DNA from 2 places in the Bacillus sp. FAU18 genome. Region 1 is predicted to be linked to the other one. Evidence: riboswitches for the same ligand, from Rfam matches in the RefSeq annotation. Region 1 holds a riboswitch; the other holds the start of a gene.
The links. Region 1 has a riboswitch for thiamine pyrophosphate ahead of ylmB (N-formyl-4-amino-5-aminomethyl-2-methylpyrimidine deformylase). Riboswitches for the same ligand answer to the same signal wherever they lie in the genome.
Positions count from the first base shown of each region.

Region 2: linked by a shared signal. The riboswitch ahead of thiT (energy-coupled thiamine transporter ThiT) and the one ahead of ylmB (N-formyl-4-amino-5-aminomethyl-2-methylpyrimidine deformylase) in region 1 are both predicted to bind thiamine pyrophosphate.

Region 1 is NZ_JBVYHZ010000003.1:879,091-883,795, forward strand. Features, by position in the region: gene sigG (RNA polymerase sporulation sigma factor SigG) at 1-293, shown strand, start outside; gene AC0OMU_RS04885 (ABC transporter ATP-binding protein) at 441-1,235, shown strand; TPP riboswitch at 1,248-1,349, shown strand; gene ylmB (N-formyl-4-amino-5-aminomethyl-2-methylpyrimidine deformylase) at 1,437-2,720, shown strand; gene AC0OMU_RS04895 (YlmC/YmxH family sporulation protein) at 2,798-3,043, shown strand; gene pgeF (peptidoglycan editing factor PgeF) at 3,206-4,042, shown strand; gene AC0OMU_RS04905 (YggS family pyridoxal phosphate-dependent enzyme) at 4,049-4,705, shown strand, end outside.
Region 2 is NZ_JBVYHZ010000004.1:988,824-993,528, reverse strand. Features, by position in the region: gene floT (flotillin lipid rafts scaffold protein FloT) at 1-1,131, shown strand, start outside; gene AC0OMU_RS16205 (N-acetyltransferase family protein) at 1,149-1,670, shown strand; gene thiT (energy-coupled thiamine transporter ThiT) at 1,712-2,290, opposite strand; TPP riboswitch at 2,390-2,491, opposite strand; rRNA gene AC0OMU_RS16195 (16S ribosomal RNA) at 2,956-4,505, shown strand; rRNA gene AC0OMU_RS16190 (23S ribosomal RNA) at 4,676-4,705, shown strand, end outside.

The DNA of each region.
Region 1 (4,705 bases):
TCCAGGATCCGGTTTCTCTATTTGAACCGATCTATAACGACGGCGGAGACCCGATCTATGTGATGGACCAAATCAGTGATGAGCGCAATACAGATTCACAATGGATTGAAGAGCTGGCTTTAAAAGAGGGCATGAGAAGGCTGAACGATAGGGAAAAAATGATTTTGAGAAAGCGGTTCTTCCAAGGGAAAACCCAAATGGAAGTCGCCGAGGAAATCGGAATTTCTCAAGCGCAGGTGTCCAGACTTGAAAAAGCGGCTATCAAACAAATGAATAAAAATATTCTTCAATAATGAAAAGCCTTTAAAACGATGTTGTTTTAAAGGCTTTTCTATTGATTACGGATGGTTTACGTTTTGGAAAAAGTAAGGTATCCTAGTTCGTACAAAGTTTTATGAAAATTAAAACAATTATAAAAGGCAATAAAGAGGAGGACCACGATGATTTTGCAGCTTGACAATGTCTCACTAAAACGGAATGGGAAATGGATACTGAGAGATATTCATTGGAAGGTGGAAGAAAAGGAAAATTGGGTGCTTTACGGCCTAAATGGCGCCGGGAAGACAGCGCTGTTAAATATGCTTTGCTCATATTATTTTCCAACATCAGGCGAGATGCAGGTGCTTGGTCATGAATTTGGCAAAACAGAGCTTGGGGAAAAGCTCAGACGTAAAATTGGCCTCGTCTCAGCAGCTCTTCAGCAAAAATTGTATCCGGCAGATTCAGCCTTTGAAATTGCTTTGAGCGGAGCTTACGCTTCGATTGGGTTATATGAAACGCCAAGTAAGGAAACCAGGGAAAAAGCGATTGGTTTGTTAGAGGACTTGGGAGCAATTGAATATGCCGATCGCCGCTATGAAACCCTTTCTCAAGGGGAAAAACAAAGAGCGTTGATTGCTAGAGCACTAATGGCCGATCCGGAGTTGCTGATACTGGATGAACCAGTCACAGGGCTGGATTTTATTGCCCGGGAAAAGTTGTTAGATACGATTACATACATTGCAAACAAAGAAAATGCACCATCTATCCTTTATGTGACTCATCATGCTGAAGAAATTTTGCCTGTCTTTGATAAAGCCCTTTTATTAAAACAGGGAGAGGTCTTTGGATCCGGAGAAATAAAGGAAATGCTTACTGATCAAGTACTTTCCGCTTTTTTTGATACGCCAATCCATGTATTATGGAATCAGGATCGGCCGTTTTTAACAAGAGCTGAGCCGATAACGAATGCCTGACAAACATATATAGATTCATCCTAGGGGTGCTTTGCGAAGCTGAGAGAGACTTTGTCTCAACCCTTTTGACCTGATCTGGATCATGCCAGCGGAGGGAAGCGGTGAAAAGCGGAGTACATCGGACTCCGTTTGTTTTTATTAAGCCGTTTCATCACTTTTGAAACGGCTTTTTTGATTTTAAAGAATAGGAGCGGATTTACATTGGACCAACAAATAGACTCTTTGCAAAAAAAAGTGGAAGAACAAAAGGAGGAGCTTATTCAGCTTGCTAAAACACTGATTTCTTATCAAACACCCGCCCCGCCTGCAAGAAATACAGAGGGCATTCAGTCATGGATTGCGGGATTTTTAAATGAATTGGGATTCTCGATCGACAAATGGGATGTGTACCCTGGAGATCCCAATGTTGTAGGGAAGCTAAAGGGAACAGATTCAGCAGATTATTACAGCCTGATCATTAATGGTCATGTAGATGTGGCAGAGGTAAAAGAGGATGAAGGATGGGAGCACAATCCGTTTCATCCAATTGAAAAAAACGGTCTCTTAATCGGGCGAGGCGCTTCCGATATGAAGGGCGGAATGGCTTGTGTGCTGTTTGCTGTCAAATTAATTCGTGAAGCCGGCATTGAGCTTCCCGGTGATCTGATTCTGCAATCGGTTATTGGAGAGGAAGTTGGAGAAGCTGGCACACTTGAATGCTGCAAGAGGGGCTACCACGCTGATTTTGCAATTGTCGCGGATACGAGCGATATGCATATTCAAGGCCAAGGCGGTGTCATTACAGGCTGGATCGAAATCAAAAGCAGTCAAACATTTCATGATGGAACGAGACGGAATATGATCCACGCAGGCGGAGGAACATTCGGAGCAAGCGCAATTGAAAAAATGGCGAAAATCATTGCGGGGCTCGGTGAACTTGAGCGCCACTGGTCTATTATGAAAAGTTATCCCGGTTTTAAACCAGGCACAAATACGATTAACCCGGCTGTTATAGAAGGCGGCAGACATGCGGCTTTTATAGCGGACGAATGCCGGCTGTGGATCACAGTCCATTTTTATCCGAATGAAACCCATGACCAAGTGGCAGCGGAAATAGAAGATTACGTCAATCGGCTGAGTGACAGTGATATTTGGCTTAGGGAAAACCGCCCTGTATTCAAGTGGGGAGGCTCATCTATGATAGAAGACAGAGGAGAAATTTTTCCGGCATTGGAAGTTGACCCTGGCCACCCAGGCGTCTTAGAGCTAACTGCCTCTCATCAGAAAGTGAAACGGGAGTGTCCAATTATTGACGTTTCTCAATCAGTTACAGATGGCGGATGGCTGTATGATGCCGGTATTCCATGCGTAATATACGGTCCTGGAGATCTGCACAATGCACACTCTGTGAACGAGAAGGTATCGATTGAGCAGCTAGTAGAGTATACAAAAATTATACTCGATTTTATCATCAGCTGGTGCAGCCGGAAAAAAGCAATGACATGAAAATTTCTTCTTGCTGACAAGGTTCAGCCTGCCCGTTCATATACTTGAACAAAAGGACGGAAAAAGGACGTGATGGAATGATCAGCATTTCAGAATTTCAGGTAAAGGATGTCGTCAATGTCTCAAACGGAAAAAAGCTGGGGAGTATTGGTGATATTGATATCAATGTGACTACTGGAAAAATTCAGGCGATCATACTCGGAGGAAATGGGAAAGTTCTCGGATTTTTTGGAAAAGAAGAGGAATTGGTCATTCCATGGCGAAATATAGTAAAAATCGGGGAAGATGTAATCTTGGTCCGATTAAGTGAACCGCATGCATAAACCTGCTTGTCTGCCGCAGATTGGCAAATGCCGGAAGTCTCGATTCTTCCGGCACATTTCATTTAGAAATATGCAAATCGGCGCTCAACGAATGCAGTAAGATGTGGTAAAATAAGTGGGAAATTCCGCTTTTTTAAATGTTTGTCGAAAGGTTGGATCATCATGAATACATATCACCCATTCAGTCTTACCACACCCTCGACACTCATGATACAAGACTGGGCTCAAACGAATCAAAACAACAAAGAGGTCATTGCCGGATTTACGACAAAAAACGGCGGTGTCAGCCAAAAGCCTTTTGAATCGTTAAATACAGGATTGCACGTTCATGACAAAGATGCAGATGTAGTTAAAAATCGTGAATATATTGCCGATATGTTTAATACTGATTTGCAGTCTTGGGTATTCGCTGATCAGACACATGATAATCGCGTTCAGAAAGTGACGCAGAGGGATAGGGGAAAAGGCGCCCGTGAGTATCACACGGCTCTAAAAGCAACGGACGGGCTCTATACAAATGAAAAAAATGTATTTTTAGCATTATGCTTTGCTGATTGTGTGCCTCTTTTCTTTTATGATCCGGTTAAGTCGCTTGTCGGAGTCGCCCATGCCGGGTGGAAAGGCACCGTCAAACAGATTGGCAGAGAAATGGTGAAGCAATGGACTGAGAAGGAAGGTTCAAATCCCTCAGATATTTACGCTGTTATTGGCCCGTCTATCAGCGGTGCATGCTATACGGTAGACGACCGCGTCATGGATGCTGTCCGCGCATTGCCGGTTTCAGCAGACCTTGCCGTTAATCAGACGGCAAAGGCACAATATCAGCTTGATCTGAAAGAGCTGAACCGTCTTATACTGATGGACAGCGGTTTGGCAAGTGAACAAATTTCTGTCAGCGGTTTATGCACGGAAAGCGAGCCGTCTCTTTTCTATTCTCACCGCCGCGATCAGGGGAAAACTGGACGGATGATGTCCTTTATCGGAATGAAGGAGGCATAAAAGATCTTGCGTGTTGTTGATAATTTACGACATATAAACGAACGAATAAACGAAGCATGTAACAGATCGGGCCGCAGCTCCGATGAAGTTACGGTTATTGCAGTCACTAAATATGTATCGCCTGAAAGAGCACAGGAGGCAGTAGATGCTGGCATCACCTGCCTCGGAGAGAATCGGGATGCGGAACTGCTCCGCAAACAGGAATTGATAAAAGGGAATCCGGAATGGCATTTTATCGGCAGTCTGCAATCAAGAAAAGCAAAATCTGTCGTCAATTCGGTTTCCTATATCCATTCCCTAGACCGGCTCTCATTAGCGAAAGAAATTGAAAAACGGGCTGAAGGTACTGTACGATGCTTTGTGCAGGTCAATACCTCTCTTGAGCCTTCTAAACACGGCATGAAAAAAGAAGAAGTCATTCCATTCATACAGGAGCTTTCCGGTTTCGAACATATCCTTGTTGCCGGGCTGATGACAATGGCTCCGCTGACTGATGATCAAGATCAGATCAGAAGCTGTTTCAGGTCGCTGAGAGAACTCCGTGACCAGGTTCAGAAGCTGAACCAGCCGAACGCTCCGTGTACTGAACTGTCGATGGGCATGTCAAATGATTTTGAAATTGCAATTGAAGAAGGAGCTACTTATATTAGAATCGGCTCATCG
Region 2 (4,705 bases), on a different contig from region 1:
GAAGCGCGGGAGGTTTTAGAAGGCCACCTTCGTTCCATTCTCGGCTCAATGACAGTAGAAGAAATCTATAAAAACAGAGAAAAATTCTCTCAAGAGGTGCAGCGTGTCGCTTCACAGGATCTCGCGAAAATGGGGCTTGTAATCGTCTCGTTTACCATTAAAGATGTTCGTGATAAAAACGGTTATCTTGAATCATTAGGGAAACCGAGAATTGCCCAAGTAAAACGCGATGCTGATATCGCAACAGCAGAGGCTGATAAAGAAACACGAATTAAGCGGGCAGAAGCCGATAAAGACGCAAAAAAATCAGAACTTGAACGGGCGACGGAAATCGCTGAAGCTGAAAAACTCAATCAGCTCAAAATGGCTGAATTCCGCAGAGAACAAGATACGGCAAAAGCGAATGCCGACCAAGCATATGATTTAGAGACTGCCAGAGCACGCCAGCAAGTCACAGAGCAGGAAATGCAGGTTAAAATTATCGAACGCCAAAAACAAATAGAACTAGAAGAAAAAGAAATTCTTCGCCGTGAACGTCAATACGACTCAGAGGTAAAGAAAAAAGCCGATGCAGACCGTTATTCTGTTGAGCAGTCCGCAGCAGCAGAGAAAGCCAAACAGCTCGCGGAAGCCGATGCCAAGAAGTACAGTATTGAAGCAATGGCAAAGGCTGAGGCGGAAAAAGTAAGAATTGACGGGCTAGCAAAAGCAGAAGCGGAAAAAGCGAAAGGAGAGACAGAGGCAGAGGTTATCCGCCTGAAAGGTCTTGCAGAAGCGGAAGCAAAAGAGAAAATTGCGGCTGCCTTTGAACAGTACGGGCAGGCGGCGATTTTCGATATGATTGTCAAAATGCTTCCGGAATACGCGAAACAAGCAGCGGCACCTCTTTCAAATATTGATAAAATCACCGTTGTCGATACAGGAGGAAGCGGTGAATCAAGCGGAGCAAACAAAGTAACCAGCTATGCGACGAACTTAATGTCAAGTCTGCAAGAAAGTTTAAAAGCATCCTCAGGAATTGATGTAAAAGAAATGCTTGAGAACTTTTCAGGAAAAGGAAACGTAAAACAAAGCATTAATGAATTAACAAATGAAATCAAAGAAGCCAAAACGATCCAAAAATCAGAGTAAGGAAAGGGCAGAACCGTATGGTAACTGTACGTGAAGCGAAGTTAGAGGATATAAAGGACATTGCAAAAGTGCATGTAGACAGCTGGAGGACAACATACCACGAAATTATCCCGATTGATTATTTAAACAGCCTGAACTATAAGGAATTTGAAGACAAATGGAAAAGTCGCTCGTTAAAGGGAGTATTTGTTGCTCAGGACGAAATGGGTTCAGTATTCGGCTTTGCTTCATTTGGACCTATTCGATCTGAACAAGAAGGCTATGACGGCGAGTTATACGCTATTTATCTTGTGGAAGAGCGCCAGCGGCAAGGTGCAGGCAGGGCGCTCTTAGCAAAAGGAGCGGAGTTTTTGCTTCAACATGGTTTTTCAAGTATGTTTGTTTGGGTTATTGAGCAGAATCCCTCGATTATATTTTATCAGGCCTATTCACCTGAAAGAGTAGCGGAGGACAACTTTGAAATTGACGGAGTAAGACTGAAAGAAGTAGGTCTTGGCTGGCCGGATCTTTCAGCTTTAAAAACACTTCTTAACAGATAACGAACAATCCCCCAGCGGAATTCGCTGGGGGATTGTCACTTTTACGCTTTGTCACTTTTAAGCAAACGGGGTGCTGTCATAAATAATAAACATAGGACAATTGCACAAATAATGAATGAAGGAACCATGTAAGTCGCATTATAAGTTAAAGAATAAATCCATACCGGCGTTCCTTTTGGAGCAAAGCTGCCGAAAAACACAGCTCCTGAAATGACATGCGCGGCATAGCGCAGCAAACTGCCGATGAAAACTGCGCTGACCACTGAAACAATCAATTTCCCTTTTGTTTTTGATACAGCGGCTTTACGGACAGAAGAAGCGAAACAGCCGCTTATGCCGATTGCTGCGAAAGCGACAATGTAATCTAACAATAGCTGTACAGGATGTTGAGCAAACAAGTTTCCGATTGCTATTTGTACTAGACCTGTCAACAAACCTGTAGTAAGACCTGCTTTGACACCCCAGCGAAACGAAATTAAAAAGATCGGAATCATCATGATGGAGACCGAGCCTCCTTGAGGCATGCTAAGAAACATTCCTGAGACAATGTCTAAAATAACGGCTGCTGCTGTCATAATGGCAATTTCAATAAGGCGAACCAGTTGCTTAGATTGATTCATATCTATCTCCTTCCATTGACAGACAACCAAAAGGACAACAAAAAAGCAGCACGCGGAAGGATGAGAAAAGTTCCACGCACTGCTTTACGATCTGCAATTCATTTGACTTTGCCACATCCCTACGCCAGCGTTAACTAACAGGTTCAAAGGGTCAGAACGAAACCGCTCACTCTCAGCTTTAATGCTCCCCTTGTGGTCATCAGTATTTAGTTCGTTTCTACTATACAAGAAAACAAAAAAAACAACAAGATCACATGACTGATGTATATGTTCTTTTAAGAAAGTTATATGATACACACGCTTTAGAAATCATGGCGAGGATTATAGTTTATTTGTTTTATAGATTTTTTAAAAAAACTATTGCAATAAATAAATACAGGTGTTATATTATTAAACGTCGCTGATGCACAGCGGACACAAACTAGATGCTTCAAAACAACTTGAAAAAAGTTGTTGACAAAAAAGAAGCTGAATGTTATATTAGTAAAGCTGCTTCATTGAGAAGTAACGAAATGATCTTTGAAAACTAAACAAGATAAAACGTACCTGTTAATTCATTTTTATAAATCGCACAGCGATGTGCGTAGTCAGTCAAACTAGGACCTGCACGACGCAGGTCACACAGGTGTCGCCGCAGGATGCGGTGAACTTAACCTGTGATCCATTTATCGGAGAGTTTGATCCTGGCTCAGGACGAACGCTGGCGGCGTGCCTAATACATGCAAGTCGAGCGGACAGATGGGAGCTTGCTCCCTGATGTTAGCGGCGGACGGGTGAGTAACACGTGGGTAACCTGCCTGTAAGACTGGGATAACTCCGGGAAACCGGGGCTAATACCGGATGCTTGTTTGAACCGCATGGTTCAAACATAAAAGGTGGCTTCGGCTACCACTTACAGATGGACCCGCGGCGCATTAGCTAGTTGGTGAGGTAACGGCTCACCAAGGCGACGATGCGTAGCCGACCTGAGAGGGTGATCGGCCACACTGGGACTGAGACACGGCCCAGACTCCTACGGGAGGCAGCAGTAGGGAATCTTCCGCAATGGACGAAAGTCTGACGGAGCAACGCCGCGTGAGTGATGAAGGTTTTCGGATCGTAAAGCTCTGTTGTTAGGGAAGAACAAGTACCGTTCAAATAGGGCGGTACCTTGACGGTACCTAACCAGAAAGCCACGGCTAACTACGTGCCAGCAGCCGCGGTAATACGTAGGTGGCAAGCGTTGTCCGGAATTATTGGGCGTAAAGGGCTCGCAGGCGGTTTCTTAAGTCTGATGTGAAAGCCCCCGGCTCAACCGGGGAGGGTCATTGGAAACTGGGGAACTTGAGTGCAGAAGAGGAGAGTGGAATTCCACGTGTAGCGGTGAAATGCGTAGAGATGTGGAGGAACACCAGTGGCGAAGGCGACTCTCTGGTCTGTAACTGACGCTGAGGAGCGAAAGCGTGGGGAGCGAACAGGATTAGATACCCTGGTAGTCCACGCCGTAAACGATGAGTGCTAAGTGTTAGGGGGTTTCCGCCCCTTAGTGCTGCAGCTAACGCATTAAGCACTCCGCCTGGGGAGTACGGTCGCAAGACTGAAACTCAAAGGAATTGACGGGGGCCCGCACAAGCGGTGGAGCATGTGGTTTAATTCGAAGCAACGCGAAGAACCTTACCAGGTCTTGACATCCTCTGGCAATCCTAGAGATAGGACGTCCCCTTCGGGGGCAGAGTGACAGGTGGTGCATGGTTGTCGTCAGCTCGTGTCGTGAGATGTTGGGTTAAGTCCCGCAACGAGCGCAACCCTTGATCTTAGTTGCCAGCATTCAGTTGGGCACTCTAAGGTGACTGCCGGTGACAAACCGGAGGAAGGTGGGGATGACGTCAAATCATCATGCCCCTTATGACCTGGGCTACACACGTGCTACAATGGACAGAACAAAGGGCAGCGAAACCGCGAGGTTAAGCCAATCCCACAAATCTGTTCTCAGTTCGGATCGCAGTCTGCAACTCGACTGCGTGAAGCTGGAATCGCTAGTAATCGCGGATCAGCATGCCGCGGTGAATACGTTCCCGGGCCTTGTACACACCGCCCGTCACACCACGAGAGTTTGTAACACCCGAAGTCGGTGAGGTAACCTTTTAGGAGCCAGCCGCCGAAGGTGGGACAGATGATTGGGGTGAAGTCGTAACAAGGTAGCCGTATCGGAAGGTGCGGCTGGATCACCTCCTTTCTAAGGATATTATACGGAATATAAGACCTTGGGTCTTATAAACAGAACGTTCCCTGTCTTGTTTAGTTTTGAAGGATCATTCCTTCGAAACGTGTTCTTTGAAAACTAGATAACAGTAGACATCACATTCAATTAGTAACACAAGATATCACATAGTGATTCTTTTTAACGGTTAAGTTAGAAAGGGCGCACGGTGGATG